DNA from 4 places in the Stappia sp. ABD4_338 genome. Region 4 is predicted to be linked to each of the others. Evidence: predicted binding sites of a transcription regulator. Region 4 holds the regulator's gene; each other region holds the start of a gene.
The links. The regulator PhoB, encoded in region 4, activates phosphate uptake and scavenging genes when phosphate is short. The targets are predictions, from matches to a motif close to TGTCATNNANCTGTCAT.
Positions count from the first base shown of each region.

Region 1 (7,717 bases), 1.6 Mb from region 4:
AGAACCGCAACTTCGAGCTCCAGGCGTTCTATCCCGGCTGGGTCTTCGACCACACGGTGCAGATTCTCGAGATCGTCGACGGGCAGGCCAGGCCCATGGGCTTTTCAGCCGATGACTTCGAATACCGCGCGCCGCTCGATCCCACGATCTTCGAGGCGCTCGCCTTTCCCGGCGCCTCCGGCTTCCGCCTGCATTACCCGCTCAACCGCAACGACTATCGCGACGAGCTGATCACCTTCCTCGGATCGAGCTATTTCCGCGCGCTGGGACGGGGCAACGTCTACGGCCTGTCGGCGCGCGGGCTCGCGGTCGACACCGCCGCCGGCTCGGCGGAGGAGTTCCCGCGCTTCACGCGGTTCTACATCGAGCGGCCTGAGCGGGACGCGCGCCAGATCCGCTTCTATGCGGAGCTTGAAAGCCCGCGCGTCACGGGCGCCTACGCCTTCACCATTCTGCCCGGTGTCGAGACGCTCATCGACGTTGAGGCCGCGATCTTCCTGCGTGGCGACGTCTCGCGGCTGGGGCTCGCGCCGCTCACCTCGATGTATCTGTTCGGCGAGAACGACCGCACGGGCTTCGACGATTTCCGCCCCGAGGTGCATGACAACGACGGTCTCGCCATCCTGCGCGCCAGCGGCGAACGCGTGTGGCGGCCGTTGTCCAACCCCTCCCAGCTTCAGCTTTCCGTCTTTGGCGAGACCAACCCGCGCGGCTTCGGACTGTTGCAGCGCGACCGGGTGCCGGATCACTACCTCGACACGGAAGCGCGCTACGAGCGCCGTCCCTCCGTGTGGGTGGAGCCGGTGGGCGACTGGGGGCCGGGGTCCGTATTCCTGGCCGAGATCCCGTCCGACTCGGAGGCCAACGACAATGTCGTCGCCTTCTGGATGCCGGAAAACGGCCTGACGGCGGGCTCCGAGCACCGTCTTCGCTATCGCATGACCTGGGCGCTGGACGTGGAAGGCGACGTGCCGCTGGCGCATGTGCTGCGCACCCGTACCGGCAAGGGCGGCGTCGCGGCGGTGGAAAGCGACGACGACGTTCGCAAGTTCCTGGTCGACTTCACCGGCGGTCCTCTTCAGGGGCTCGGCGAGGAGGCCGCGATGGACGTCGCGCTCAACGTCGGCAACGGGGAAGTGGTGCACAAGATTCTTTCCAAGATGCCGGGGAACGATTTGTGGCGGTTGATCGTTGATGTGAGGCGGAGCGACGCCAGCAAGCCCGTCGAGCTCTCCGCCGCCCTCGTTCGCGACGGCAAGACCTTGTCCGAGACCTGGACGTACCAATGGGGACACGCACGATGATCTCAGACGCCCGTCAGGGACACGAAATCGCGCAGGCCGAGCCGGCCGCGATGCTCCGGACCTTTTTCGACGACCTGCGCCGGGACCTCGGCCGGTACGATCTCGACGACGCGACGCTGGAGAGCGCGGTCGCCGAGGTGGCCGGGCATCCGAACGTCACGGGTGACGGGGCGGGGGACAAGGCCCTGGTCGAGCGGATGAACGCGGGGCGGATCGACGCCGCGCTTCGCCGCCGGCTCGCGGAGAACCTGTGCCTGCCGGCGCCGCGCGCGCCGATGACCATGCCGGTGCAGACGCTGGAGCGCGCACGCCCCTCCCTCCTGCCCAGGCTGGCCGGCCTGCGCCTTCTCGCCCGCCGTCGCCGCATTGGCGAGAGGTGAGGGCGGTACGCCGACCCTGCCCCATGCCCTGACGGGGGCGTCCCAGATCACCGGAGTGCCGCCGGATGGAACCGGGTGTTTCGAAGTCCTCCCTCAAAGAGAGCGTCTCCGTCGGCCTGCGCCGGACCGGGGCCATTCTTCTGACCCTCGGCCTCACCGTGGCCGCCGCGTCCATGTTCGGTTCGGTGGCGGTCGCGGACGGTTTCGACTGGGTCGACGTGGTGCGTGTGTCGCTCGTTTCGTTCTGCGCGCTGTGGCTGTCGTGGGGCGCGTGCATCGGCATTCTCGGGCTGATCTTTCCCAATGAAAGCGTTCCGGCGCGCGACGGGCATCCCGACGGGCGCACGGCGATCGTGATCCCGGTCTACAACGAGGCGGCGGATGCGGTGTTCGCCCGCCTTCACGCCATGTACCGCGCGCTCGACGACGCGGGCGTGCTGGATTGCTTCGACTTTCACGTGCTGTCGGATTCGACCCGCGAGGAGGCGGCGGCCGCGGAAAAGCGGCTCCATCGCCAGGCCGTGAGCGAGCTTGGCGCGGGTGGACGGCTGTTCTACCGCCACCGGTCGCCGAACACGGGACGCAAGGCCGGCAACATCGCCGATTTCATCCGCACCAGCGGCGGTGCGTACGAGTACATGCTGGTGCTCGACGCCGACAGCCTGATGAGTGCCGAGACCATCGTGGAGATGGTGCGGCGCATGGAGGCCGTGCCCGATCTCGGGCTGCTGCAGACCGTGCCGCGTATCATCGGGCGCAAGACGCTCTTCGGCCGCATGATCCAGTTTTCGGCGAATTTCTATTCGCCGGTCTTCTCGCGCGGCGTCGCGGCGCTGCAGGGACGGCAGGGGCCGTTCTGGGGCCACAACGCGCTCATTCGCACGCGCGCATTCGCCGCGACCTGCGGCCTGCCGGCGCTCAAGGGCAAGCCGCCCTTCGGTGGACAGATCCTGTCCCATGACACGGTGGAGGCGGCGATGCTGGCGCGCGGCGGCTGGCGGGTGCGCCTCGACGCCGACCTCGACGGCTCCTACGAGGAGGCGCCGGCCAATCTGGTGGAATATGCCAAGCGGGACCGTCGCTGGTGCCAGGGCAACCTGCAGCACGCGCGCGTCGTCATGGCGCCCGGCCTGCCGTTCTGGAGCCGCATCAACCTGCTGCAGGGAATCATGGCCTATCTGGCATCGCCCGTGTGGCTGCTGTTCCTGACGGCGAGTGTCGTTGCGCCTCTGTTCGCGCCCACGCCGGTCTATTTCATCTCCGGATCCCTGTTCCCCCGCTTCCCGCATCCCGAAACGGAAAAGGGACTGGCGCTGCTCTTCGGCGTCGTGGGACTGCTGATCCTGCCCAAGGCGCTGCTGCTCCTGCGCTCGATCCTCACCCGTGGCGCGGCGGACTATGGGGGCGCCGCGCGCGCGTCGCTTTCGGCACTTTATGAGCTTCTGCTCGCGTCGCTGATGGCGCCGATCCACATGATGTTCCAGAGCCGCTCCGTGTTTCAGGTGCTCTCGGGGGCCGATTTCGGCTGGCCGTCGAGCGACCGGGAGGACGGATCGCTCGACTGGATGACGAGCCTGCGCTCAAGCTGGTGGATGACGGTCTTCGGCGTGGCGACGCTGGTCTTCGCCTACTATTACGCCTTCGGGCTGATGGCGTGGCTGCTGCCCGTCACGTTGCCGCTGGTGCTCGCGCCCCTCGTCGTGTGGTGGACGGCGGCCCCGGCTGCCGGCGCGCGCGCGCGGCGCAACGGGCTTCTGCTCACCCCGCAGGAGCTGAAGGATGAGCCGGTGATCGCCGCCGCGACATGCGCGCTTGGCGTCTACCGCTCCGGCGAAACGGACGACGACCGGCCGCGCAGCGCCGCCGCCTGACACTGCTCTCCAGACCCGGGTCGCCGAAACCTCTTGCCTGCCCAACGATCGGGCAGGCTGGCGCGAATCCCGTCTTTTTCCGCAAGGGGATGGCGCGCACGCGCGCCTTCGGGCGCGAAAATGTTTCCCTGTCACAACTGGCATGGCCCCTGCATCGCCTCTCCCGACATGACGTGACGCCGCGTGCCGACCGCACGGCGGGGTCGCCGCATCCGGGGGGCGTGCGCAGTGGACTTGCGGTTCTTCGAGATCTATCGCAGCACGGAGTATCTGCTCCTGCTGCTCGAGGGGGCCGCCGTCAGTGGCGCGCTCACGATCACGGGCGGGATCGCGGGCTTCCTCCTCGCCGGGGTCATCGCGGCGACGCGCTACTACCGGGTGCCGGTCCTCGCTCCGCTTGCCGCCGTCTACGTGGAGTTCATCCGCAACACGCCCCTCATCGTGCAGATGTTCTTCGTCGCCTTCGGCCTGCCGCTGCTGCTTGGCTACCAATGGCCGTTCTGGGCCCATGCGCTCCTGGCGCTGACGCTGAACTTCTCCGCCTATTTCGCCGAGATCCTGCGGGCGGGGCTCGCTGCCATCTCCGCCGGACAGGAGGAGGCCGCCGCCGCGCTGGGCCTTCCGAAGTGGCTCGGTTTCACCCGGATCCTGTTCCCGCAGGCCGTGGCGTCCATGTTCCCCTCGCTCAACAGCCAGTTCATCTTCCTGTTCCTGACGACGGGTGTGATCTCGGAAATCGGCGTGCCCGACCTGACATGGGCCGGGCTCTACATCGACAGCCGCAGTTTCCGCTCGTTCGAGGTCTTCTTCACGCTGACGGTGATCTATGTCGCCATGTCGCTGATGTTCAAGACGCTGCTGGCCCTCGCCCACGACCGCCTGTTCAAGTGGAAGGCCACGCGATGAAAGACCTGTTCGTCGACCTTCTCGGCAAGCCTTTCGGCATCGTCGTCTTCCAGCTACTCGAGGCGGCGCAGTTCACCGTCTACCTGTCGCTGATCGCCTTCGTGGGGGGCGGGGCGCTCGGCCTGATGGTGACGGCGGGACGGGTTTCGCCGCCGCGCGTCGCGCGCAGCGTCTGCGCGGCCTACATATGGCTGTTCCAGTCCGTGCCGCTCCTCATGCTCCTGTTCCTGTTCGGCCTCGGCATTCCACGGCTTTTCGCCGTGACCGTCGACCCCTGGCACGCGGCGACCGTGGCGCTCACGCTCTATGCCAGCGCCTATCTCTCCGAGGTCTGGCGCGGCGCGATCATGGCGGTGCCGCAGGGCCAGGTGGAAGGGGGCAAGGCGCTCGGCCTGCACCTTGGCCAGATCATGCTCCTGATCGTGCTGCCGCAGGCGTTCCGTCTCGCCATCGCGCCGACGGTCGGTTTCATGGTGCAGATCATCAAGGGCACCTCGCTCGCCTACATCATCGGCTTCCACGATCTCATGGCGATCGGACGGCGCTGGGCGAACGCTCCGGTGCCGGGCACCCAGCCGTTCCTCATCTATCCGCTGATGGCGATGATCTATTTCGCCCTCTGCTTTCCCCTGTCGGTCTGGTCGAGACGCCTGGAAAAGCGTCTCGGCTCTCCGAAGACGAAGGGCGGGGCCTCGGCCGCCGCCTGATCCTTTCCAACCGAACGCAAGGGAGTGCCCGCAATGCTGAAGAAACTCGCCGGACTGGCCGGAGTGGCGGTTGCCGCCACGATGATGCTGGCGTCGCCGGCCGCGGCCGAACTGAAGGACATCCTCGCCGCCGGCAAGATCCGGATCGGCACGCCCGAGAACTTCCCGCCCTTCGGATCGCTGGGGGCCGAGGGCGAATACGAGGGATACGACATCGACGTGGCGAACATGATCGCCGAGGACTTGGGGGTCGAGCTGGAGCTGGTCCCGGTAACCTCCAAGCAGCGCATTCCCTTCCTCGAGACCGACCGGGTGGATCTCGTCGTGGCGACGCTGGGCGCCAATCCGGAGCGGGCGAAGTCGATCTGGTTCTCCAGCGCCTACGCGCCCTTCTTCTCCGGCGCCTTCGGCAAGCCGGGCGTGGAGGTCTCCTCCATCGCCGACCTGGCGGGCAAGAAGGTCGCCGTCACCAGCGGCACGCTTGAGGACCTCGCCATCACGGCCGACGCGCCGGAGGACGCCGAACTCATCCGCTTTGGCGACAATGCCGCGACCATCGCCGCCTATGTCTCGGGCCAGGCCGACGTCATCGTCACCGGCAACATGATCGCGCTCGGGATCTCCAAGGAGAACCCGGACTTCAAGCTGGAAAACAAGTTCATCATCGCCAACTCACCCTCCTTCATCGGCGTGAAGACCGGCAACATCGACCTGCTGCAGTGGGTCAACGTCTTCGTGTTGCACAAGAAGCTGAACGGCAAGCTGGACGGGCTGTCGAGGAAGTGGCTCGAGACGCCGCTTCCCCCGCTTCCCGCACTGTAAGGGAGCCCTTCGCTTTCGCCGGACGCGCGGCGTATTTCCGCGCGTCCGGCCTCCTTCGCGAAGCGTTGTCATCATGCCGTTACGCGAAAGTCTTACCCGGCTCAGCAGACCAGATCCCAACGAGTCGGGAGTGACGAGATGCTTTCTGCGAGCAAGGCCCGGGGACGCGGCGCGCTGATTGGCGAAGCCGTGCACCAGAACAAGGCTCTGTCCGGGGAGGGCGTGCTCGAGCGGCTCTTCACCTGGGCCTTCAAGGGACTTGTCTACCCGCAGATCTGGGAAGATCCCGAGATCGACATGGAAGCGCTCGAGATCGAGCCGCACCACCGGATCGTCGCCATCGCCTCCGGCGGCTGCAACATCCTCTCCTACCTGACGGCCAATCCGCGCGAGATCACCGCCGTCGACCTCAACCGTGCCCATGTGGCGCTCACCCGGCTGAAGCTGACGGCGGCGCGCAGCCTGCCCGATCACGCCGCCTTCTACCGCTTCTTCGGCAAGGCCGACGAAAAGGCCAATGTCGCCGCCTACAACCGCTTTCTGCGCGACCAGCTCGACGAGGAAAGCCGCACCTACTGGGAGAAGCGCGACATCACGGGACGCAAGCGCATCACGCTGTTCGCCCGCGATCTCTATCACCACGGGCTGCTCGGCTATTTCATAGGCGCCGGGCATCTCGTCGCCCGTGTCTACGGCATCGATCCCCGGGACATGCTGCGCGCGCGCTCCATGGAGGAGCAGCGGAGCTACTTCGACAAGGCGCTGGCGCCGCTCTTCGACAAGCGCATGGTGCGCTGGGCCACCTCCAAGCGCGTGTCGCTCTACGGGCTCGGCATCCCGCCGGCGCAATACGAGGTGCTTGCCGGGGGCGGATCCATGGCCACGGTGCTGCGCGAGCGGCTGGAGCGGCTCGCCTGCGGCTTCCCGCTGTCGGAGAACTATTTCGCCTGGCAGGCGTTCGGGCGCGGCTACGCCAGCGACGAGGCCGGGCCGCTGCCGCCCTACCTTCGCGCGGAGCATTTCGACACGGTGCGCACGCGCGCCGAGCGGGTGAACGTGCTCAATCGCTCCTTCACCGACCATCTGGCGAGCCTGCCGGAAAACACCGTCGACCGCTATGTGCTGCTGGATGCGCAGGACTGGATGAACGACGAGGTGCTCAACGCCCTGTGGCGCGAGATCACCCGGACGGCGCGCCCCGGCGCACGGGTCGTTTTCCGCACCGCCGCCGAGCCGAGCCTTCTGCCGGGGCGGGTCGCGCCCGAGACGCTGGCCAGGTGGACCTATGACGCGGAACGCTCGCGCGCGCTCGGCCACAGGGACCGCTCGTCGATCTATGGCGGCTTCCACATCTACGAGCGTCCCGCCTCATGAGCGGGGCGGGGGAGCACGGATCGGCGGAAGGGTCCGATACCGGCGACCTGATGGACGCCATCTACCGCTGGCAGCGACCGATCTACGACGCGACCCGGAAATACTATCTGCTTGGCCGCGACCGGCTTGTCCGCGAGCTCGATCCGCCGGCCGGCGGCACGGTTCTGGAGCTTGGATGCGGGACCGCGCGCAACCTGATCCTGGCGGCGCGGCGGCATCCGGAGGCCCGCTTTCTCGGCATCGACATTTCCTCGCAGATGCTGGGCGAGGCGGAACGCAGCGTCGCACGGGCGGGACTTGCCGACCGCATCCGCCTTGCGCGCGCCGACGCCAGCGACTTCGACCTCCAGGCG
Region 1 covers NZ_CM149982.1:1,309,965-1,317,681, forward strand. Annotated here, with positions in the region: gene ACYX4S_RS06050 (OpgD/OpgG family glucan biosynthesis protein) at 1-1,304, shown strand, start outside; gene ACYX4S_RS06055 (hypothetical protein) at 1,301-1,684, shown strand; gene mdoH (glucans biosynthesis glucosyltransferase MdoH) at 1,750-3,555, shown strand; gene ACYX4S_RS06065 (amino acid ABC transporter permease) at 3,784-4,461, shown strand; gene ACYX4S_RS06070 (amino acid ABC transporter permease) at 4,458-5,168, shown strand; gene ACYX4S_RS06075 (transporter substrate-binding domain-containing protein) at 5,202-5,990, shown strand; gene ACYX4S_RS06080 (BtaA family protein) at 6,129-7,364, shown strand; gene ACYX4S_RS06085 (class I SAM-dependent methyltransferase) at 7,361-7,717, shown strand, end outside.
Region 1: a site for PhoB is predicted at 6,057-6,073, ahead of ACYX4S_RS06080 (BtaA family protein). Genes of this name have one in related genera too.

Region 2 (7,717 bases), 1.4 Mb from region 4:
CCCTGCTCAAGACGCTTTCCTCCGAGTTTCCGACCGTAACGGCGGTGCGGGTCAAGGACGCCATCGAACAGGTCAACGATCTCGTGGCGCAGCTTGCCTGGGCGATCCGCGCGGCCGCCTCGATCACCCTCGTCGCCTCGGTGCTGGTCCTTGCCGGCGCCCTGGCCGCCGGCCATCGTCACCGCACCTACGACGCAGTGATTCTCAAGACGCTGGGCGCGACCCGGGCACGCCTGATCGCGGCCTTCGCGCTGGAATACACGATCCTGGGCCTTGTCACGGCGGCCTTCGCCGTCGGCGCTGGAACGCTGGCCGCCTCCTTCGTGCTGACTCGGGTGATGGACACGGGCTTCACCTTCCTGCCGGCGACGGCGGTCGGAGCGGCCGTTGCCGCGCTCGTGCTCACCGTCGGGCTCGGGTTGATCGGCACCTGGCGCGTGCTGGGACGCAAGCCGGCTCCGGTGCTGCGCAACCTGTGACGACTGACAATCGGCACGTGCCGGGCACGGGGTTTTCCACGACGATCCACGAGATGTGGACGTCTGCCGGCGTGTATTGACATTCAAGCGTTTTCTCCGCGCGCGATCCGGTTACAATTGCGCCGCTTTGGTTCGCGTCCGGCCAATCGGGGGGCTGACGTGCCAGGCGGCGGTGATCCGGCCGGGTCGCTGCCTGCCCGGGCGTGTCGTCAACCGGTCGGGGCGGGGCGTGTGCCGTTGCCAGATCACGGCGCTGCCGGTCAGCGTCGCACAACAACGTCACACAGACCGTCACTTCGGGAGACGTCCGACATGTCCGATTTTCTGCGCCCCATGCGCCGGCTCGCCGCCGCGACCGTGCTTGCCGCAGCCGCCCTCGTCCAGCCCGCCGCGGCTGAATCCCCCTTCCACACCGGTGTCTGGCAGGCCAATGGCGCCAACGGTCCCGAGGGCCTCGTGCTGAGCGACTGGCTGGTGTTCGAGAACGGCCTTCCCGCGCGCTGGCTCTACCGCAAGGCCGGCACCAACGACGCCAACCAGTTCGACTTCTACACCCGCGCCATGGGCGAGAGCGTCTACGCTCCGGTCGAGATCCGTGTCTACCGCACCGGCGAGCACGAGATGACCTACACGATCTTCACGCGGGAGAAGAACAAGAAGGAACAGACGGAAATCTCCAAGGTTTCCGCCAAGCGCCTGTCGATCCCCAATTACAAGAACTCCTGCCTGTCGGTGGAGAACAAGGGCGAGCGCCTGTTCGGCCGCTGGGCCGGCACCAGCGCCTCCAGCTTCAAGTCGTTCCATCTTTCCAAGTCGAAGCTGACCATCGACGGCAAGAGCCGCAAGGTCGAGGCCATGCCCGTGCGCACGGGCCGCATCGGCATCGTGGAAAACGGCCAGCCGATCGCCTTCCTCACGGACGGCGGCGGCGACTACGCCGTGGTGCAGTGGTTCAAGCCGGGCATCGATGTCGCCACGATGATGGACCCGAAGAAGGAAATCCTCGACTTCGCCGGCGAGGAGATCATTCGCTGGCCGAACGGCACCTGCGACCGCCAGATCAAGTCGCGCCTGGCCACCATGAAGTGAGCCGCATGACCGGCCGGCGGGGAAACGTCCTGTTTACCCACTGGCCAGCATGACAAAACCGTAACGCAAAATCGGCACGACGGGCCTTGTTCCGCCGTGCCGCCATCTCCATATTTGGACATGACGTGCGGGCTTTCGCGGTCCTGCCGGAAGGTAGGGGCGTGGAGATTGCATGTCGGGAGGGGAACAGGGCGTGAAGCCGTGGTTCCCCGCTGCGCCGATGCGGGAACGGGACGGATCCTCCCCTCGCGTCGCGCTCAGCGATCCAGAACGTGACCGTGAACCGCGACAGAGAGGACTTTCGATGTCGACCTTCGACCGCAATTCCAACATTCGGTATGCTGCGGCCGGCGCGCGCGCAGAGGCCGGCGTCTATGACGAGGGCCTGCGCGCCTACATGCTGGGCGTCTACAACTACATGGCGATCGGCCTTGCGATCACCGGCGCCATGGCTCTTGCCACCTTCTACATGGCCGTTGAGCAGACCGCCGGCGGCATGGCGCTGACCGCTTTCGGACAGGCCATCTACATGAGCCCGCTGAAGTGGGTGGTGATGCTCGCCCCGCTCGCGGCGGTGTTCTTCCTCAGCTTCAAGATCCAGTCCATGAGCGCAAGCGCCGCGCAGATGACCTTCTGGGTCTATGCGGCCATCATGGGCGTATCGCTGTCCTCGATCTTCCTCGTCTTCACCGGCGAGTCGATCACGCGCGTGTTCTTCATCACCGCCGCGTCCTTCGGTGCGCTGAGCCTCTACGGCTACACCACCAAGAAGGACCTGTCGGGCTGGGGCTCGTTCCTGTTCATGGGCCTGATCGGCATCATCATCGCCTCGCTGGTGAACATGTTCATCGGCTCCTCGGCGATCCAGTTCGCCGTGTCGGTGATCGGCGTGCTCGTCTTCGCCGGCCTGACGGCCTACGACACGCAGCAGATCAAGGAGATGTACTTCGAGGGCGACAGCTCCGAGGTCGCGGCCAAGAAGTCGATCATGGGCGCGCTGCGTCTGTACCTCGACTTCATCAACCTCTTCATCATGCTGCTGCAGCTGTTCGGCAACCGCGACTGATCGCGACGCCGCGCGGGCCCGCACCGGCCCGCGGAACAAGACAGGAAAAAGGGGCGCGGATGCCAATCCGCGCCCCTTTTTCGTTTCCGACGGTGGCCCGGCGATTCTGTCGCGCCCCTCGTGCCGGCCGCTTTTGCCCTGACCGCCATCACGCGTCTTGTCACCCAGTCCGGCCGGATCTCCCCCGCGTCCATTTCTTGCCTTCGGCATGCCCTTGCGGCCTGCCGCCGATTGACCGCCCGTCCGCCCTTGGCAATATCGTCGGCGATCCTCAACAAGCGGACGGACCGTCATGTCACGCGTAAACCGTTTTCGTCATTTCTCCCCTGCACCGCGCCATTCGTTTCTGCTCGCGGGAACCGCGCTCGGCGCGATCCTACTTGCGGGTTCGGCCCAGGCGGATCCGGATGCCGAGTACGACGCCCAGTGGGGTCTCGGCATGATCGGCGCCAAGGCGGCGCATGATCGCGGCTACACCGGTGCGGGCGTTACCGTCGGCGTCGTGGACAGCGGCATCTACGCCTTTCATCCCGATCTTGTCGGCAACCTGAGCCCGGTTTCCATGAACGGTCCGACCGGCCTTTCCGCAGACGGCATCGACGCGGAAGGGCACGGGACCCATGTCGCCGGCACGATCGCGGCCGAGCGCAACGGTTACGGCATGGTCGGCGTGGCGCCGGGCGCCAAGGTGGCGGCCCTTCAGCTCACCAACTACGGCAGCGATGCAATCGATGATGCCACGCTCGACACGACCGCCGCGCGCCTCTTCGACCACGGGCTGGCCAACGGCATCGAGTTCTACAACAACTCCTGGGGCTCCGACCCGATGATGCCCTCGGGCGGCACGGACCTGGAGAACGCGCGGACCTATCTGGAGACCACCTACGACTACATGTTCGATGCCATCGAGCGCGGGGTCGAGGCGGGCAATGTCTACGTCTGGGCCAACGGCAACGACGGCCTGCCGAGCGTGGCGCTCGAGCCCGGCCTTCCCGTCCTCTACCCCGAGCTCAAGGGGCACTGGATCGCGGTCGCCGCGCTGGAACAGGACGGCGAGATCGCTCCCTACTCCAACCGTTGCGGCATCGCCGCGACCTGGTGCATTTCCGCTCCCGGCGGAGACGACGACGAGGACACGGGCGGCATCTATTCCACCTCGCACGACGGCGACTATGTCCGCATGTCGGGCACGTCCATGGCGGCACCGCATGTCACCGGCGCGCTTGCCATCGCGCGGCAGATGTTCCCCGACGCCAAGGGCAGCGAGCTCACCGAACTCATCTTCGCCACCGCGACCGACGTGGGCGAAGCCGGCATCGACGACATCTACGGCTGGGGCATTCTCAACCTTGACGCCCTGACCTCGACCCGTGACGCCAAGACCGGCGCGATCTACGCCCAAGGCACCTATGCCCAGGGCCGCACCATGGGACAGATCGCGGACCTGGCGGCATCGCTGACCGGTGGGCTCGACGGTGGCGCTCCCTCCACCGGCAACGTCACCTTCTCAACCAACGGCGCCGCGCCGGAGACCAACTTCAATGCCCGATGGTGGGCAGCCCCCATCGCCGGCCTCACGAACACGTCGGCAAGCGCCACCAGCGGCTCGGCGCTCACCCGCTCCGCCGGCGCGCTGACCGGCATGGACTTCCGCCCCTCGCAGGACGTGCGTTTCGGCATCGGCCTCGGCTTCAGCGAGACGCGCACCTCGAGCTCGGGCAACAGGAGCCGCGCCACCGGGCTGCACGCACTCGCCTACGCCGGGCTTCGGCGCGGCGCCTGGTTCGCCGACGGAGCCGCCGGCCTCAGCCGTTTCGAGACCTCCACCAGCCGGTCGGGCATCGTCGGCGCGGGCGGCGCGGCGGGCGGCCTTTCCGGTTCCTCCAAGGGGACGGATATCGGCGCGTGGAGCAACGCGCGTGTCGGCATGACCTTCCAGACCGCCCTCGCCACGCTGCAGCCCTACGCACAGGCCCGGCTTGTGCACCAGTGGCTTGGCTCGACGAGCGAAACCGGCGCCGGGGCCTTCGCTCTCACCGCACCGTCCGCAACGACCTCGCAGACGGATCTGGGCGCCGGCATCCGGCTTGTGGCCAACGGCTTCGACACATCCGCCGGCACCTTCCGTCCGGTGCTGGACCTCGCCTATGCCCGTGCGATCGGCTCGCTCGGCGACAGCCGCGCGACAACCATGCTCGGCGCTCCCGTCGCGGCGGGCTCCCTTGGCATCGGACGCGACATCGCCCGCCTGTCCGCCGGCCTGACCTACGCCTCGGCCTCGGGGCGTGTCACCGGCACGCTCGGGTATTCGGGCGAGTACCGGGCGCGCGCGACGTCTCACGCGCTCAACGCCAGCGTCGGCATGAAGTTCTGACGCCCTTTCCGCCCGCAAACGCAAAGGCAAACGGCCGCGCCATCCCCGCGCGGCCGTTTCGCATTGTCATTCAGGTCAACCGGAGCCCGAGCGCTCAGACCAGGCTGAGATGCCGGCGCTTCTCGAAGACCTTGAGCACCTGGGCCAGTTCGCCGCCACGCTTGAGGATCGTCCCTCCCGCGCCGACCACCGCGAAGGCACCCTGACGGCGCGCGTTCTTCGGCACTTTCTCGATGCGGTAGAGCGGCATCTCGGAACTGCGGCGGAAGACGGAGAAGATCGCCCGGTCCTTGAGATGGTCGATGGCATAGTCGCGCCATTCTCCGGCTGCGACCTTCTGCCCGTAGACCCTCAGGATGAGATCCAGTTCCCGGCGGTGGAACGCCGTGACCGGCGGTGCCGCCGGTGCCTGAGGCTGGGCGTGGCCCTGCGTCTGGGGCCGGGCCGGCCCCTGCTGGCCCGCCGCCCCGGATCGTGCGGATATATCCTCGGGATCGCTCATGGCGCCTCCTGGTCTGCGGCCCGGATCGCGGGCCCTCGATGCCGTCACGCAAGCGTCATGATGGGCCGGGGAAAACCCGTTTGGCAAGGGAGGCGGCGAACAGGCGAAGGCGGTGCCGAAGCGGGGTCCGTTCGATTTCATAGTTTTGCCCAATTGCAGCCCATACCGCGCCATCTTGGAGGGGGATAACGGCATCGTTGCAGAAGGAACCCGCTGCGAAGCTTCGGAACGCAACAGCCCCCCAGCCCCCCGGGGTTTTGCGGCAAGGGTTCCGGTTCAGGCACTGGTCTCCAGTTTCCCTGGACGAGGATGCAACCGGAAGGGCCGGCTCAGCGCCGGCCCTTTTCCGTTTCCGGACCCGTTTTTCTCCCGCGTCCCCCTCGCAACCTCCGACAGCGGCGACAAAATTTCGCGCTCTGCTCGCATTGCTTTTGTCCTGCCGCAAACGGGGCTATCATGAGGTCATGACACTCGGTCTGACAGCCCTGCGCCCCGCGCGCGCCCAGGATGCAGAAGCGCTTGCCGCGATCCATGAGGAAACGTGGCGGGCGACCTATCGCGGTGTCATCGACGGGATCGAGCTGGAACGCATGATCTCCCGACGCGGGCCGAAGTGGTGGCGCACGGCGCTGTCACGCGGCGTGCGCATTCTCGTGCTGCATGTGGCCGGCGTTCCCGCCGGGTATGCCACCTTCGGTCGCAGCCGGATGCGCGAGCTTCCCTTCGAGGGCGAGATTTACGAGCTCTACGTGCGCCCCGACCATCAGGGCATGGGATTCGGCACCGAACTGTTTCATGCCGCCCGCTCCGCGCTTGAGAAGTCGCGACTGTCCGGTCTTGCCCTGCGCGTGCTGCGCGACAACGAGGAAGCCGTGCGCTTCTATCACAATCGCGGCGGCCAGGCCCTGATGACGACCCGCGAGCGCGTCGCCCAGACCTCGCTGCACCTCACCGTGTTCGGCTGGTTCCCCGACGATCCGTCCTGACCGCGAACTTGCAGCCCTACCCGCGCGCGCCGTATCGCTCCGCCTTTTCAAGCCACTGTCTCCGGTCTTCCTCGCCGGATCCGTGGATCGGCGCGAACATGCGGAACCGCACCTTCGAGAAGCCGCAGAACTCCAGGATCTGCTTGCGCATCACCCGGAACCCGGGTGCCCGCAGGACGTAGCGCAGATACCATCCCGGCGTGTCGCTGGTGACGAGAACCTCCGCCGTGCGCCCCTTGAGCAGCGGCACGGGAAAGGCCTTTCCCTTTTCGTAGCGATAGGCGAAGCCCGGCAGCAATGCCCGGTCGAACAGCCCCTTGAGCTTGGCCGGAACACCGCCCCACCACAGCGGATGCGCGATCACAAGATGATCGCACCAGGACAGTGCCTCCTGAACGTCGGCAAGGCACGATTCGAGCTCGCGTTTTTCGCCGTAGCCCGAGCGCATGTCCGGGTCGAAGTCCATCGCCGAAAGCCGCAAGATCCTGACCTCCCGGCCCGCCGCCTCCGCGCCGCGCTCATAGGCGGAGGCGATCGCCCCGCAATAGGAGGATGCCACTGGATGTCCGTCGAGAATGAAAACCCTGCTTGCCACGACCACGCTCCGTCTCTACAAAATTGACCGTGGTCACGTAATCATTCATTTTGTGACCATGGTCAATATTTGCTTCCACGTATCACGGATCCGTGATCGACGCTGGTGGTGCCGGCTCGCGGCACCCGGCATGCTGCCGGGCGTCGGAAATGAGGGACGCATGGTCGGAAGACCCCAGCAACGTTCAAGGGACACACGCGCGAAGATCCTCGCTGCGGCTCGCGCGGCCTTTGCCGAGGACGGCTTCGAGACCACGAGCGCCGAGGCCGTCGCACAGCGTGCCGGCGTCTCCAAGGCGACGGTTTTCGCGCATTTCGGCGACAAGACCGGCCTTCTCATCGCCGCCAAGATCGATGGCCTCGACACCATCCTTGCGGACATGCGCGCACGCGCCGAAGCCGTGGGACGGCAGACGCCGGGCAAGGCACTGGCCGGCGTGTTCCTGCCGCTCCTGACGCTCTACCGCGAGGACCCGGAATTCGCGCGCCTGTTCCTCGTGCAGTCGACGCTGAAGGACGGTCCCTGGACGCGCCAGTTCCTGGAGGTCTGCGCGGAGCTTGAGGAGGTGGCAACGCTGGCCTGCACGCGCGCGGCCGACGCCGGAGCCCTGCCCGGCCATCCCGACC
Region 2 covers NZ_CM149982.1:4,332,377-4,340,093, reverse strand. Annotated here, with positions in the region: gene ACYX4S_RS19485 (ABC transporter permease) at 1-479, shown strand, start outside; gene ACYX4S_RS19480 (hypothetical protein) at 792-1,568, shown strand; gene ACYX4S_RS19475 (Bax inhibitor-1/YccA family protein) at 1,873-2,634, shown strand; gene ACYX4S_RS19470 (S8 family peptidase) at 2,927-5,008, shown strand; gene ACYX4S_RS19465 (DUF2794 domain-containing protein) at 5,103-5,510, opposite strand; gene ACYX4S_RS19460 (GNAT family N-acetyltransferase) at 5,975-6,496, shown strand; gene ACYX4S_RS19455 (NAD(P)H-dependent oxidoreductase) at 6,513-7,091, opposite strand; gene ACYX4S_RS19450 (TetR/AcrR family transcriptional regulator) at 7,252-7,717, shown strand, end outside.
Region 2: a site for PhoB is predicted at 5,553-5,569, ahead of ACYX4S_RS19465 (DUF2794 domain-containing protein). Genes of this name have one in related genera too.

Region 3 (7,717 bases), 960 kb from region 4:
CGAGGCGCGTGAGGACATTCTCGTCGAAACCGTCCACGGACCGCGCTGGTTTGCCCGGCGCGATGTTGCGGTGCGCGACGTGAAGACCGGCGAACCGCTGATCCAGACCATCCTACGCGACGTGACAGACCGTCGCCGCATCGAGGATGCCCTGGTGGCCGCGCGCAACCAGGCCGAAACCGCGAGCGCCGCGAAAAGCCGTTTCCTTGCGACGGTGAGCCACGAGATCCGCACGCCGCTCAACGGCATCCTCGGAATGACGGATCTGCTCGCCGACACCCGTCTGACCGCCGAACAGCGCAGCTACATCGAAGCGGTGAAAAGCTCGGGCGAGATCCTGCTGCTGCTGATCAGCGAGGTTCTCGACATGTCACGGATCGAGGCAGGCAGGCTCGAGCTTGCGCCCGCCCCGACCGACGTAGCGCTTCTGGCGGAAGGCGTTGCGGAGTTGCTGAGCCCGCGCGCCTTCGCCAAGGGACTGGAGGTTGGCTGCCTCGTCGATCCGGCTATGCCGGCGCGCATCGAGGTCGATGCGACGCGACTGCGGCAGATCCTCTACAACCTCGCCGGAAACGGGCTGAAGTTCACCGAGCAGGGTGGCGTGGAAATACGGGTCGAGCGCGAGAGCGCCGATCGTTTCGCGATTTTCGTCCGCGACACGGGGATCGGCTTTGCAGCCGGGGACGCCGAACGCCTGTTCGAGGAGTTCGAGCAGGTCGATCACGGTCCGGCACGCCGGTTCGACGGGGCCGGGCTCGGCCTTGCGATTTCCCGTCGTCTCGCCCGGCTCATGGGCGGCGAGATCACCGCCGGCGCGGCACCCGGCCGCGGTGCGTGCTTCCGGGTGGAACTGCCGCTCCGCCCCGCCACCACCAACGGACAGGCCGACGAACCGGCGCCCTCGCCCGACACCTGGCTTGCGGGGAAGTCCGTTGTGATCCTGAGCGAAAGCCGCATCGAGGCACCCCTGGTGGCCCGCCGGCTGGCCGCTCATGGCGCAAGGGTGACCGAAATGTCCCCCTGTGGCGGCCAGGACGAGGATCACCGCGACCAGGCGCTTGGAGAGGCGGACCTGATCCTGCTCGACCCCACCGGGCTGCGCGATGCCGGTGCATGGCTCGCGGGGGCGCGTGCCGCCGGCGTCGAAGCCCCGGCGATCGCGATCATCGCCCCCACGGACCGCACCAGCCTGCCGCGCCTCAAGGCCGCGGGCTTTGGGGCCTATCTCATTCGCCCGATCCGTTCGGCGACCCTTTCGCAGGTCACCCGCGTCATGCTGGACCCGGATTCCGGACCGCGCGGCTGGGAGGTCGCCGGCCAAAGCCGCGCCCGCCCCCTCGACGGCCCGGGCGGCACCGCGCCCGTGCGTCCGCTCAAGGTTCTCGTCGCCGATGACAACGACATCAACCGCCTGCTCAGCGAGGCGATGGTGCGCAAGCTCGGGCACGAGGCCGTTGTCGCGGCGGACGGATCCGAGGCGCTGGCGGCGGCGGCCGACGGCAGTTTCGACCTGATCCTGATGGACCTTCATATGCCCGGCATTGACGGCGTGACCGCCATCCGCCGCTTCCGCACGCTCGAGGAAGACCGGGGCTGGAGCCGGATTCCGGTGCTGGCCGTGACCGCCGACGTAACGGCGGCGGCCGAGGATGCCGCCCTTGCCGCGGGCGCCGACGGCGTCATCACCAAGCCCATCGACCCGGACCTGATGCGCCAGAGGCTGTCGGCCGCCGTCGCCTGACCTCCTGCCGGGACACGGGCTCCCGAAGGTTTCCCTAGCCATCCGCACCAGCACCGTTCCGGGCATACGCCAGCGCTTGCGTGCTGGTGTCCATCCGCCCCTGCCAGCCTTTTGTCATGGAAGTGTCGGAGACTTGTGGTTCAAGTCACGGCTAACGATCCGGGCGGAGGGCCCCGCGAGGCCGTTTGCCGGGCCTGTTTCACCTTCGCGTCAGGCGGGTTGTGAGGCGGCTGCGACTTCTACGGGTGTGTTACGATCGCACGAGCCACTATATAATGCGCGCGGGACGTCGAATACGTCCGGCGGGGGAAACGAGAAAAGGGCGTCGGGACGATGGAACGACTGGACAGCAACGAACATCGCGCAAAGGCAGGCCGTCTGTCACCGCGCAACCTGGTCCGCAAGTTCGTGCCGGCCTCCGGCCTGAAGCCGGCTTGGTTGCCGCTTCCCGGCACCCTGCCGGCCGGTCGCAACACGCCAAGCCTTGGCCGCATCGGGCCGCTGGAAGTGCGTCTGGCGCGCACGCCCAAGGAAGTACGCAAGGCGCAGGAGCTGCGTTACCACGTCTTCTACGAGGAGATGTCCGCGATCGCCGACGCCGAGACCCAGGCCACGCGCCGCGACATCGACGCCTATGACGCGATCTGCGATCATCTCCTGGTTCTCGACCACGAGACGCCGCAGCGCAACGCGCTCGGCCGCCGCAAGCCGCGCATCGTCGGAACCTACCGCCTGTTGCGCCAGGACGTGGCCGAGAGGCACGGCGGCTTCTACACCTCGAGCGAGTTCGAGATCCAGTCGCTGGTCGACGCCCATCCCCGCCTTCAGTTCCTCGAGCTTGGACGCTCCTGCGTCCTCAAGCCCTACCGCACCAAGCGTACGGTGGAACTGCTGTGGCACGGCATCTGGGCCTATGTGCTCATGCACCGCATCGACGTCATGGTCGGCTGCGCGTCCATCGAGGGCACGGACCCGGACCGCATGGCCTCGCAGCTTTCCTTCCTGCATCACAACGCCCGCGCGCCGGAAGACTGGCGCGTGCGCGCCCTGCCCGAGCGCTACGTGGAGATGAACCGCATGGCGCGCGGCGAGGTGAACGAGCGCCAGGCCCTGCGCGAGCTGCCGCCGCTCGTGAAGGGATACCTGAGGCTTGGCGCCTATATCGGCGACGGTGCCGTGGTGGACCATCAGTTCGGCACCACGGACGTGCTGATCGTGATGCCGGTGGAAGCCCTCAACAGCCGTTACGTCAACCACTATGGCGCCGACGCGGGCCGCTACGCGAACCAGTAGCGCCACCGCGCCGGAACGAAACACGCCCGGGCCGCTCACGCGACCCGGGCGTTTTCATGTTCGCACGGCGCGCGGACCTTGCCGGCGGTCAGTCGTCGCCGGGCTGCGGCCCGTCGTAGCCCTGGATGACGATGATGTCGGCGACCGAGGCATGCTCCCGAAGCGACTTGGCGTGCTTGTAGCCGTCCGACCTGTAGCAGGCGAGGGCCTGTTCGTAGCTGTCGAACTCGATCACCACGTTGCGGGCACGCGCGGCGCCTTCCATGCACTCGAAGTCCCCGCCACGCACCAGGAAGCGCGCGCCATAGGCGCGAAACGGTTCCGCATTGGCCGCCACATACGCCTTGTATCCCTCGAAGTCGGTCACGTCGACGCGACCGATCCAGTATCCCTTGGCCATGCCCTCTCCCCTTTTCGTGATGCCGCACCGGTCGGCCGACGGGCGCGTTTGTCCTCTTCAGGCGTATCCGCCACGCTCCACGGTGTAAAGCGCGCGCCGGTGGACGGGGGCATCGGCTCCGCCCGCTCATGCTTAACCCCCCCTTAAATTGCCGCATTTAGGCTGGAGGGAGGGGATACGAAAGGGGAACGCGGGCCGCGCCCGCACCAATACCGGAAACACGAAAACGATGGCCAGAGGATCGTCCAGCGGCGGACGGCGGGAGCCGCGCCTCGACGGGGGCGGCGCGACGCTGGACATGCGTCTGACGCGCGCCGACCGTCCCGGGGAGACGGGCAGCGGGGCGCGCGAGAAGCAGCGCAAGCCTTCTCGCCGCAAGTCCGAGGCCGAGACAGGCACGCCCAAACAACCACGCAAGACCAAGGGCACCCGTCGCAAGGCGGGCCCCGCCCGGCGCGGCAAGGGACGTTCACGCTCCGGGCACGGCGGGGGAAGCGGTCGTCGCGGCGGCATCGTCGGTGGTCTGCGCCGGCTGCTCTACTGGGGTTTCGTGCTGTGCATCTGGGGCGGCATCGGCCTCGTGGGCGTGCTGGCCTACTACGCCGCCTGGCTGCCCCCCACATCCGAATGGAAGGTGCCCCAGCGCCCGCCCAATGTGCGCATCGTCGCCGCCGACGGCTCGCTGATGGCCAATCGCGGCGACACCGGCGGCGAGGCTGTGCGGCTCGAACAGCTCCCGCCCTATCTGCCGCAGGCGGTGATCGCCATCGAGGACCGGCGCTTCCGCTCCCACTTCGGGCTCGACCCGCTCGGCCTGGGACGCGCCGTTCTCACCAACCTCACCAGCGGACGGCTGGTTCAGGGCGGCTCGACGCTCACGCAGCAGCTTGCCAAGAACCTGTTCCTGGAACCCGAACGCACGCTGCGGCGCAAGGTGCAGGAGGCGGTCCTGGCTCTGTGGCTCGAGGCCACCTATTCCAAGAACGAGATCATCGAGCTCTACCTCAACCGGGTCTATTTCGGGGCGGGCGCCTATGGCGTCGATGCCGCCGCGCGGCGCTATTTCGGCAAGTCCGCGCGCATGGTCTCGCTCGCCGAGGCGGCGACCCTCGCCGCCCTCCTGAAGGCACCGTCGCGCTACGCGCCGACGCGCAACCCGAATCTAGCCGCCGAGCGCGCCGCCCTCGTCCTGGGCGCCATGGCGGAGGAAGGCTACATCACGGAGGCCGAAGCGCGCGATGCCATCGCCGCGCCGATGAACGTCGTCTCGCACCACACCAGCGCCAGCGAGAACTACGTCGCGGACTGGGTGATGGAACTCCTGCCGAGTTACGTGGGCGCCATCGACTCCGACATTGTCGTCGACACGACCATCGACCTGGGCATGCAGATCGTGGCCGAGGATTCGCTGCGCCGCTCCCTTGAAGAGGAAGGTGCCAAGCTCGGCGTGCGCCAGGGCGCGATCGTGACGCTCGACGCCGGCGGCGCGGTCAAGGCGCTGGTGGGCGGGCGCGACTACGGCACCAGCCAGTTCAACCGGGCCGTCAATGCCCACCGCCAGCCCGGTTCGGCGTTCAAGCCGTTCGTCTACCTCGCCGCACTCGAACAGGGGCTGACGCCCGACACGGTGCGCGTCGACGAGCCGGTGCGCTTCGGCAAATGGGCGCCGAAGAACTACTCCAAGTCCTATCGCGGCGCGGTGACGCTCACCCAGGCCCTGTCGCTGTCGCTCAACACGGTGGCGGCGAAACTCGCCGACGAGGTCGGGCCGAAGTCGATCATCCGCACCGCCCGCAAGCTCGGCATCTCCTCGCCGATCAAGGCGAACCTGTCGATCGCGCTCGGCACCTCGGAGGTCACGCCGCTCGAGATCGCGGGGGCCTTCGTCCCCTTCTCCAACGGCGGCTACGGTGTCGTTCCCCACGTCATCCGCCAGATCCGCAAGGCCGACGGCACGGTGCTCTATGCACGCCAGGGAGGCGGACCGGGCCGCGTCATCGACCACGCGACCCTTGCCGACATGAACTTCATGATGGCCGAGACGCTGACCACCGGCACCGGGCGCAAGGCAAACCTGCCCGACCGTCCCGCGGGCGGAAAGACTGGCACCAGCCAGGATTTCCGCGACGGCTGGTTCATCGGCTACACGGGGACGCTGACCACGGCGGTCTGGCTCGGCAATGACGACAATTCGCCGACGAAACGCGCGACCGGTGGCTCGCTGCCGGCCCGCATCTGGAAGGAGGTCATGGCGGCAGACCATCAGGGCCTGCCCGTGGCCGGGCTTCCCGGCGTCTCCGATCGCCCGGTCAGGGTTGCCGAGCCGCACGAGAACCCGCTCGACATGCCCATGCGCACCATCCCGGCCGAGGGCGATCCGGACCGCCACCAGCCCCCGCCGGGGCGTGGCGACGGCGGCAGTCCGCTCGACCTCCTGAACCGCATCTTCGGAGGCTGAGACAGGCGGCCGCCTCAGTCGTCGCGACGCGCCTCCCGGCTTGCCCGGAAGGAAATCGCGGCGACAAGGCCAAGCACGGCGATGATGAGCGCCAGCGACACGCCGGTGCCGCCAAGCGTCGCGCTGACGCCGATACCCACGGCCGCGGCCGACCCCATCTGCCCGATTCCCATCAGCGACGACGCCGTGCCGGCACGCTCGGGAAACGGCATCATGGCCGCCGCCTGGGCCTGGGGCAGGGTCAGGCCGACGCCGATCATGTAGAGCATCATCGGACCGATCACCGACCACGCGGACGGTGCGCCAAGAAGTGCCAGAACCATGACGCAGCCACCGGCGGCGAGCATTCCGGTGCCGAGCGTGATCGTCACTTCCGCACCGAAACGCGGCGCCACGCGCTGGCCGATGAGCGTGCCCAGAACATAGGCCCCGGCGCAGACGCCGAAGGCGATGCCATAGACGGACGGCGTCAGGCCGTAGATGTCCTGGAGCACGAAGGACGAGCCCGAAATGAAGGCGAACAGGCCGCAATAGGTCGCCGCGACCACCGTCAGATAGGCGCGAAACACGGGGTGGGCCAGAAGGCGGGCGAAATCGCCGAAAAGCGCGCGCGCCGAAAAAGGCGCGACCTCGCGGGCCTTCAGCGTCTCCGGCAGGCCGCGCCAGACCGAGACGAGAATGGCCGCGGCCGCCGCACAGGAAACGAGGAACACCAGCCGCCAGCCGCCCGAAGCCGAGATCAGACCGCCGAAGAAGGGCGCGACGGCGGGTGCCAGCCCCATGATCGACCCCATGCGGGCAAGCTCCTGCCCCGCACGCGGCCCGTCATAGAGATCGCGCACCACGGCGCGGGCGAGGACGATCGGCCCGGCGGCGCCGAAGGCCTGCGCGAAGCGGGCCACGATCAGCAGTTCCACGCTGGGCGCCAGCGTGCAGGCGAGGCTCGCGACCGCATAGATGCCCAGCCCGGCGGCGAGCACCGGCTTGCGGCCGAGCCGGTCCGCGAGGGGGCCGTAGAAGATCTGTCCCACCGCGAAGCCGACCAGAAACATGGACAGCGTGAGCTGGACGGCGGCGTGACCGGTGTCGAGATCGCGAAGGATGCCGGGCAGCGCCGGCAGATACATGTCGGTCGAAATGGGGCCCAGCGCCGTCAGCGAGGCGAGCAGGATGGTCAGCGCCCAGGTGTCGGGCTTCAGCATGGAAACAGCCTTCCGGAACGGCGGGCGGGCCGAAGCGCCTCACCCGTAGAGATGCAGGCGCCCACCCTCGCGGCGCAGCCAGGCCCGGGCCTCTTCCGTATGGGGGGCGAGCCGGCGGCACACGGCCCAGAAGCGGGGACCGTGGTTCATTTCCGCGAGATGGGCAACCTCGTGTGCTGCGACGTAATCGAGGATTGCAGGCGGCGCAAGCACAAGCCGCCAGGAGAAGTTCAGCCGGCCGGTCGAGGAACACGAGCCCCAACGGCTGCGCGTGTCGCGCAGGGTGATGCCCGACGGCATCCTGCCCAGTGCCTCCGCATGGCGGGCAACGGCGTCCTCGAGGTCACGGCGGGCCTCTCCACGCAGGAAATCGGTGAGGCGTCTTGCAAGGTGTTCGGGCGCGCCCGGCACGCGCAGTTCCGGCCCGTCGTCGCCATCGCCCGCCTGCACGAGCCCGCGCAAGCGGCCCGTCGTCGCGATCACATGCTCCACACCGCGAAACGGGATCACACCGCCCTCTTCGAAGGCAACCGGATCCGACCGGCGGGCAAGCTGCGCCGCGAGCCATCCCGCCTGGTCGCGGGCGAACCGTTCGGCGGTGGCCAGCGTGCCCTTCGCGGGAA
Region 3 covers NZ_CM149982.1:3,870,705-3,878,421, forward strand. Annotated here, with positions in the region: gene ACYX4S_RS17320 (ATP-binding protein) at 1-1,741, shown strand, start outside; gene olsB (l-ornithine N(alpha)-acyltransferase) at 2,075-3,034, shown strand; gene ACYX4S_RS17330 (DUF1330 domain-containing protein) at 3,123-3,434, opposite strand; gene ACYX4S_RS17335 (transglycosylase domain-containing protein) at 3,664-5,892, shown strand; gene ACYX4S_RS17340 (multidrug effflux MFS transporter) at 5,907-7,094, opposite strand; gene ACYX4S_RS17345 (M48 family metallopeptidase) at 7,134-7,717, opposite strand, start outside.
Region 3: a site for PhoB is predicted at 1,854-1,870, ahead of olsB (l-ornithine N(alpha)-acyltransferase). Genes of this name have one in related genera too.

Region 4 (7,717 bases):
TTGAACATGGCCGCGCCGTTCAGCACCACCTCAAAAACGAGAACAGCCATGGGCGGAATGCCGAGAGCGAGGACGACGGCCGCCTTCCACGCCATGGAAAGCACGATCTCCAGGGGATGAAAGCGCAGTGCCGTGGTCACGTCGATATCACGGTCGGCATGATGCATGCGATGGATCCGCCAAAGAAGCGGGATCTTGTGCGAGGCCCAATGTTCAAGCCAGACGGCGAAGTCGAGCGCGACGAAGCCCATGACCCCGGCCAGCCAAAGCGGAAGCCCGGCGAGCACGAAAAGACCTGCTCCCTCGTCCTGCGCATAGAGCGCGACGCCAACGGCCGCCATGGGAAACACGACCCGGAGGACAGCGGTGTCGAGTGCGACGATGGCAAGGTTCGTCGTCCAGCGTCGCGCCTTCGACGCGAGGAGCGCGCGGCGCGGCACCACAATCTCGAAAACCGCCATCGCGGCGAAAATGCCGAGAAATGCGGCAAGCCTGATATCCGCTTCGCTCATGCGTCCGCCCGCTCCCTTTCAACGGTTTGAAGACCGGTACCACTTGAACCTACGTCCGTCTCGTGGGATAGGCGACCGCTTCCGGGATCAAGGCTTCGTGACCAAGAGCCGGGGCGCAAGCGAGGTGCCTTCATGACCGATTTTCTGTGGACCCGACCCGATGGCGAGGCGCCGGCAGTGGCGACGCTGCTTCTTGCCCATGGCGCGGGAGCGGCCATGGACTCCGGCTTCATGAACCGCTTTGCCGGCCACGCGGCAGCCGCCGGCCTCGACGTCGCGCGCTTCGAGTTTGCCTATATGGCAGGACGGCGTGCCGGCGGCCCGAAACGCCCGCCGCCGAAGGGCGAGCTTCTGGTGGGTGAATTCCAGAAGGCACTGCAGCAGGTCCTCGGCGAAACATCCGGCCCCGTGCTTATCGGCGGCAAGTCCATGGGCGGGCGGGTGGCCGCGATGCTGGCGGCATCCTCGTCGCTGCCGCGCCGGGTCACGGGCGTCGCCTGTCTCGGCTATCCCTTTCATCCCCAGGGGCGCACGGACACATGGCGACTTGCCCCGCTGGAAGCATCCCGCCGTCCGGTGCTGATCGCCCAGGGCGAACGCGACGCCTTCGGCAATGCCGCCGAGCTTGAGGAGGTGGCGCTACCGGATCAGGCCCGTCTCGTCTGGCTGGAGGATGGCAGTCACGATCTGGCCCCGCGCGGAGCGTCGCCCGCGACCTGGGAAGGCAACCTCACCCGGACAGCACAGGCCGTTGCCGACTTCGCGCGCGAGACCGGCGAAATCGCCTGACGCCGGTCCAACTCAGACCTCGTCGGCGCTGTAATCGTAGCGGGTGTTGCAGAAACGGCAGGTCACCTCGATACGCCCGTCGACGGTCATGTCGGCGCGCTCCTCGTCGGTGAACCCCTTCAGCATGGCGCGAATGCGCTCGTCCGAGCAGCGGCAACGATCGGCAAGCGGCTGCGGTTCGAAAATGCGCACGCCACGCTCGTTGAACAGTCGATACAGGACCTGCTCCGCCGTGATCGCGGGGTCGGTGAGTTCGTCGTCGCGCAAGGTTTCGACCAAGGCACGTGCCTCGGTCCAGGCGTCGTCCTCGTCGTGCTGTGCGACTTCCGCCCCTTCGGGCGCATCTCCGGGTGCGAGATCCGGCTGGCGCATGCGCTCCGGCGCCTCGGGCAGGAACTGGGCAAGCACGCCGCCGGCAATCCACGCGTGGGACGGGGCGGAGCCTTCCCTGCGGTCGAGCACCTCGCCGACGGCGAGGCGAACGACGGTCGGGATCTGCTCCGACTGCGCGAAGTAGCGGTGGGCGACCTCCTCGAGCGAGGCTCCGTCGAGCGCGACGATACCCTGGTAGCGGTTCATGGCCGCCCCCTGGTCGACGGTCATCGCCAGATGCCCCTTGCCCAGAAGGCTGGCGCTGTCGGCCTTGCCCTCGGCCTCGGCCTGCCTGACCGCATCCTCGTCGAACTGGGCACAGGCACGCAGGCCGTCGGGCGTGGCGAAATCCACGACAAGCATGGAGACCGGACCGTCGGACGTCGTCTGCAGGGTAAACCGACCCTCGAACTTGAGCGAGGTTCCAAGCAGCGAGACAAGCGTCGCGGCCTCCGCGAGGAGCCGGGAGACCGGTGCGGGATACGCGTGGCGCTTGAGGATGGTGTCGAGCGCCGGTCCCATCATCACGGCACGACCGCGCACGTCGAGCGGCTCCACCGCGTAAGGCAGAACGGCATCGCGCCCGGCCGGCGCGACGCCGAGCCGGTCGAGTTCGTCGGAAACGCTCATCGGGCCGGCAGGGCTCCCAGGCACCAGGCGAGAATGCCCTTTTGCGCGTGAAGCCTGTTCTCCGCCTCGTCGAAGACGACGGAGTTCGGTCCGTCCATGATCTCCGAGGTCACTTCCTCGCCGCGATGCGCCGGCAGGCAGTGCATGAAGATCGCCTGCGGGTCAGCCTCCGCCATGAGGCGGGCATTGACCTGATAGGGCTTCAGCAGGTTGTGGCGGTCGCCCTCGTCGTCGCCCATGGACACCCAGCAGTCGGTCACGACCGCGTCGACGCCCTTGACGGCCTCGAAGGGATCATCCGTCACACGGATCTCGGCCCCGGCCTTGCGGGCCTCGGCGATCAGATCCGAAGGCGGCGCGAGCTGGGCCGGCGTCGCAATGCGAAGCTCGAAGTCGAACTTCGACGCGGCGTGAACCCAAGAGGCCAGCACGTTGTTGCTGTCGCCGGTCCAGGCAACGGACCGCCCGGCGATCTTGCCGCGATGCTCCTCGAAGGTGAGCACATCGGCCATGATCTGGCACGGGTGGGTGAGCTTGGTCAGGCCGTTGATCACGGGGACGGTTGCGTTGTCGGCCAGCTCCTGCAGCGCTTCGTGATCCAGGATCCGGATCATGATCGCATCGACATAGCGCGACAGCACACGGGCCGTGTCGGCAATGGTCTCGCCGCGACCGAGCTGCATTTCGGCGCCGGTCAGCATCAGCGTCTCACCGCCCAGTTCCCGCATTCCCACGTCAAAGGAGATGCGGGTACGCGTCGAGGGCTGCTCGAACACCATGGCCAGGACACGGCCTGCAAGCGGGCCGTCGCCACTCACGCGCACGGGACCGCGCGCTTCCTTGATGCGGCGGCTTCCATCCAGGATGAAGCGCAACTCCTCGGCGTCGACGGTGGTCAGATCGAGAAAATGGCGGGGCTGAGCAGTCATCACTCGGCCGCTCCCTTCTTCATGTCGCTTTCCATGGCTTCCGCGGCGGTCTCGATACGGGAGACCGCTTCCTCGATCTCCTCCGCCGTGATCGTCAGCGGCGGCAGGATACGCAGAACGTTCTCGCCCGCACCGACGGCCAGCACGCCGGCGTTGCGGAAATGGTCGAGAAGCGCGGTGTTGGTCACACGGCACTTGAGGCCAAGCATCAGCCCCTTGCCGCGCAGGTCTTCGAAGATGTCGGGATGGCGGTCAACGACGCCGGAGAGCTTCTGCGTCAACAAAAGCCCCTTCTCGCGCACGCCCTCCAGGAAGCCGGGGGCGAGCACCACGTCGAGCACCGCGTTTCCGACCGCCATGGCGAGCGGGTTGCCGCCATAGGTCGTGCCGTGGGTGCCCGGCTGCATGCCGTCGGAGGCTTCCTCGGTCGCAAGACACGCGCCGAGCGGGAAACCGCCGCCGATACCCTTCGCGATCGCCATGATGTCCGGCGTGATGCCGGCCCATTCGTGGGCGAAGAGCTTGCCGGTACGCCCGACTCCGGTCTGGACCTCGTCAAGGATCAGCAGGATGCCGTTCTCGTCGCACATCCTGCGCAGGTCGCGCAGGGTCTCCGTGTCGACGGCGCGCACCCCGCCCTCCCCCTGGATCGGCTCGATCAGGATTGCGGCCGTCGTCTCGGAAATCGCGGCCAGCAATGCGTCACGATCGCCAAAGGGGACCTGGACGAAGCCGGGAGCCTTGGGACCGAAGCCCTCGAGATATTTCGCCTGTCCGCCGGCGGCGATGGTCGCCAGAGTCCGGCCATGGAAGGCGCCCTCGAACGTGATGACATCGACGCGCTCGGGCTGCCCCTTCACGTGAAAATGGCGGCGCGCGGTCTTGATAGCGCATTCGAGCGCCTCCGCACCGGAGTTGGTGCAGAACACGCGATCGGCGAAGGTCGCCTCGACGAGCTTGCGGCCGAACTCTTCCTGACCGGGGATCTGGTAGACGTTCGACACGTGCCACAGCTTCTCGGCCTGGTCCCTCAGCGCGGACACCAGAGCCGGGTGGCTGTGGCCAAGCGAATTCACGGCGATGCCGGCGGCGCAGTCGAGAAAACGTCGCCCGTCGGCCGTCTCCAACCACACCCCCTCGCCGCGCTCGAACACCAGGTTCGCGCGGTTGTAGGTCTGATAGAGAGATGAGCCAACCATTGCCGTCTTGCTCCTTGGTTGCCGGCGCCCTTGTCACAAGGCGCGTCATGCGTTTGGCCTGTCGCCGGATCTGTGGTGTCGGGAAGATCGCGGTGCCACGGGCAGCGCCTTCCCCCGAAAAGCACAGCGCCGCCCCGGAAGGCGGCACGACGATCGGACCGATATACACCGCGCATGCGCGGCAAAGTCAACGAAATAGCATGCGCGCACGACGTGCGCCCGCGCCGGTCACGCGCCGTTTGCTGGGGAAAACCTCAGCTATCCCCAAGTGAATCGGGCCGGAACCTTGCACCAAAAACCCGGCATATTGTAGGTTTTTTCCAGACAGACACGACATATCGTGTGCCTGACTCAGAATAGCCTCAAAATCCGGCAATTGGCGGGACACCTACCCGGTGTGCCGGCAAGGTTTTATTAACCATATGCCGGGTGGGCGACCAAGACGGAGTGTGACGCATGTCCTGGACAAGCGAACGTGTCGACCTTCTCAAGAAGCTTTGGCTGGACGGACTGAGTGCCAGCCAGATCGCTGCTGAACTGGGCGGGGTCACGCGCAACGCGGTGATCGGCAAGGTGCACCGTCTCGGTCTGTCGGGCCGGGCCAAGGCGCCGGCGGCGCCCGCCAAGGCGCGCAAGACGACGCGCCCTGCGAACGGCGATGCCCAGCCCTCCTCTCCGGCCGAGACCGGCGGCAGCGCCCCGCAGACCGTCGGCGCCACCGCGCTGAAGGTCGAGGCGACGCCCGCCCCCGCGCCCGTTGAAAAGCCCCGGGCGGAGGTCGTTCCGATCGCCAAGCGGGCCTCGATCCTCACGCTTACCGAGCGCACCTGCAAATGGCCGATCGGTGATCCGACGAAGGACGATTTCTACTTCTGCGGCAACTCCTCCGAACCGGGCGTGCCTTACTGCCCGTACCATTGCCGCATTGCCTATCAGCCCGCCAACGACCGTCGTCGCGACCGCAATTCCGCGACCGGTTGACCTGCATCACAGCGGCAAGCGAAAACGACAAAGGCCCGCGTGGATCACGCGGGCCTTTGTCGTATCGGTCACCCGATCCCGCCGGCGGATCGCTCCACCGGCGCCGGACCATCAGGAGGCGGCGGCGAACTGGTCGTTAAAGGCGTAGCCGGCTCCGCGCACGGTGCGGATCGGATCGACGGCCTTGCCGCGATTGATTGCCTTGCGCAGGCGCCCGACGTGAACATCCACCGTGCGCTCGTCCACATAGACGTCATGTCCCCACACGCCATCAAGGAGCTGTTCGCGGGAAAAGACGCGGCCGGGTGAGGTCATCAGGAACTCAAGCAGGCGGAACTCGGTCGGCCCCAGGTGGATTTCCCGGCCCGACCGGCGAACCCGATGGGTTTCGCGATCAAGCTCCAGGTCCCCCGAGCGCAGCAACGAGGAAACGACCTCAGGCTTGGCCCGGCGCAGCATGGCCCGCACGCGCGCCATGAGCTCGGGGATCGAGAAAGGCTTGACCACATAGTCGTCGGCGCCAGTGGCGAGACCGCGAATGCGCTCCTGCTCCTCGCCACGCGCCGTCAGCATGATCACCGGAAGGCGCTCCGTCTCGGAGCGCGAGCGCAGCCGACGGCACAGCTCGATGCCGGAAAGGCCCGGCAGCATCCAGTCCAGGATCATCAGGTCGGGCTGGTCCTCGCGCAGGCGGATATCCGCCTCGTCACCGCGCATACAGGTCTCGACCGTATATCCTTCCGCCTCGAGGTTGTACCTCAAGAGCATGGCAAGAGGTTCCTCGTCCTCGACAATCAGAACCTTCGGCATTCCCGCAAACCTCGTTTTTCGTTGTGGCGGACGGGGCGCCGGTACGTCCCGTCCGGGATCCGTCGCGTGCGGCGGCGCCTGACCGCGCACGCATAAAGCCGGATCAGACGCCGGTCTCGACGCCCATCTCGTCCTGCTTCTGGCGCTCCTCGAGCGGCTGGACACCCGTCGACATGTACATGACATTTTCCGCGATGTTGGTCGCGTGATCGCCGATGCGCTCGATGTTCTTGGCGCAGAACAGAAGGTGGGCACAGATCGAGATCTGACGCGGATCCTCCATCATGTAGGTCAGGAGTTCACGGAAGATCGACGTGTAAAGCGCGTCCACCGCGTCATCGCGATCGCGCACCGCCTCGGCGGCCTGGGCATCCCGCGCGCCATAGGCATCGAGCACGTCCTTGAGCTGCTCCTGCGCAAGCTCGGACATATGCTCCACGCCAAGCGCGAACTTCTTGCTGTCGAACGAGCCGTCGATGGCGATGACACGCTTGGCGATGTTCTTGGCCAGGTCGCCGACGCGCTCCAGGTCGTTGGAAATGCGCATCGCCGAGATGACATCGCGCAGGTCCTGTGCCACCGGCTGGCGGCGGGCGATGATGAGGATCGCCTGTTCCTCGACCTCGAACTGGAGCTGGTCGACGCGCTTGTCCTGGGCAACGACGCGGCGCGCGACTTCCTTGTCGAGACGCACGAGCGCGGTGATGGCCTCGCTAAGCATGGCCTCCGCGAGGCCGCCCATCTCGGACACGCGTCCGGCGATCGCCTTCAGTTCCTCGTCGAAGGATGTGACGGTATGGCTGGTCATGTCTGGTCTCCCTTGCGGGCAAGGGCCTGGGACGGTCCCGGGCGACGGCGCATGACGCCCCGCCCGCTCCCTGTCCTCAGCCGAAGCGGCCCGTGATGTAGTCCTGCGTGCGCTTGTCGGTCGGGTTCGTGAAGATCTCTTTCGTATCCCCTTCCTCGACGAGATTGCCGAGGTGGAAGAAAGCGGTCCGCTGCGACACGCGCGCGGCCTGCTGCATGGAGTGCGTCACGATCACGATGGTGAAATTGGCGCGCAGCTCGTCAATCAGTTCCTCCACCTTGGCGGTGGCGATGGGATCGAGCGCCGAGCAGGGCTCGTCCATCAGGATGACCTCGGGGCTGACCGCGATGGCGCGGGCGATGCACAGGCGCTGCTGCTGCCCGCCGGAAAGGCCCGTACCCGGCTCGTAGAGACGGTCCTTGACCTCCTCCCACAGGCCCGCCTTCTGCAGGCTCGAGGCAACAATCTCCTCCAGCACGGACTTGCTCTGGGCAAGGCCGTGGATGCGGGGCCCGTAGGCCACGTTGTCGAAGATCGACTTGGGGAACGGGTTCGGCTTCTGGAACACCATACCGACCTTGGCGCGAAGCTGCACCGGATCGACTTTGGGGTCGTAGATGTCCTCGCCGTCGATCTCGATCTTGCCCTGCACCCGGCAGATGTCGATCGTATCGTTCATGCGGTTGA
Region 4 covers NZ_CM149982.1:2,915,003-2,922,719, forward strand. Annotated here, with positions in the region: gene ACYX4S_RS13085 (sterol desaturase family protein) at 1-512, opposite strand, end outside; gene ACYX4S_RS13090 (alpha/beta family hydrolase) at 645-1,301, shown strand; gene ACYX4S_RS13095 (Hsp33 family molecular chaperone) at 1,314-2,303, opposite strand; gene argF (ornithine carbamoyltransferase) at 2,300-3,232, opposite strand; gene ACYX4S_RS13105 (acetylornithine transaminase) at 3,232-4,431, opposite strand; gene ACYX4S_RS13110 (GcrA family cell cycle regulator) at 4,888-5,412, shown strand; gene phoB (phosphate regulon transcriptional regulator PhoB) at 5,524-6,222, opposite strand; gene phoU (phosphate signaling complex protein PhoU) at 6,326-7,030, opposite strand; gene pstB (phosphate ABC transporter ATP-binding protein PstB) at 7,107-7,717, opposite strand, start outside.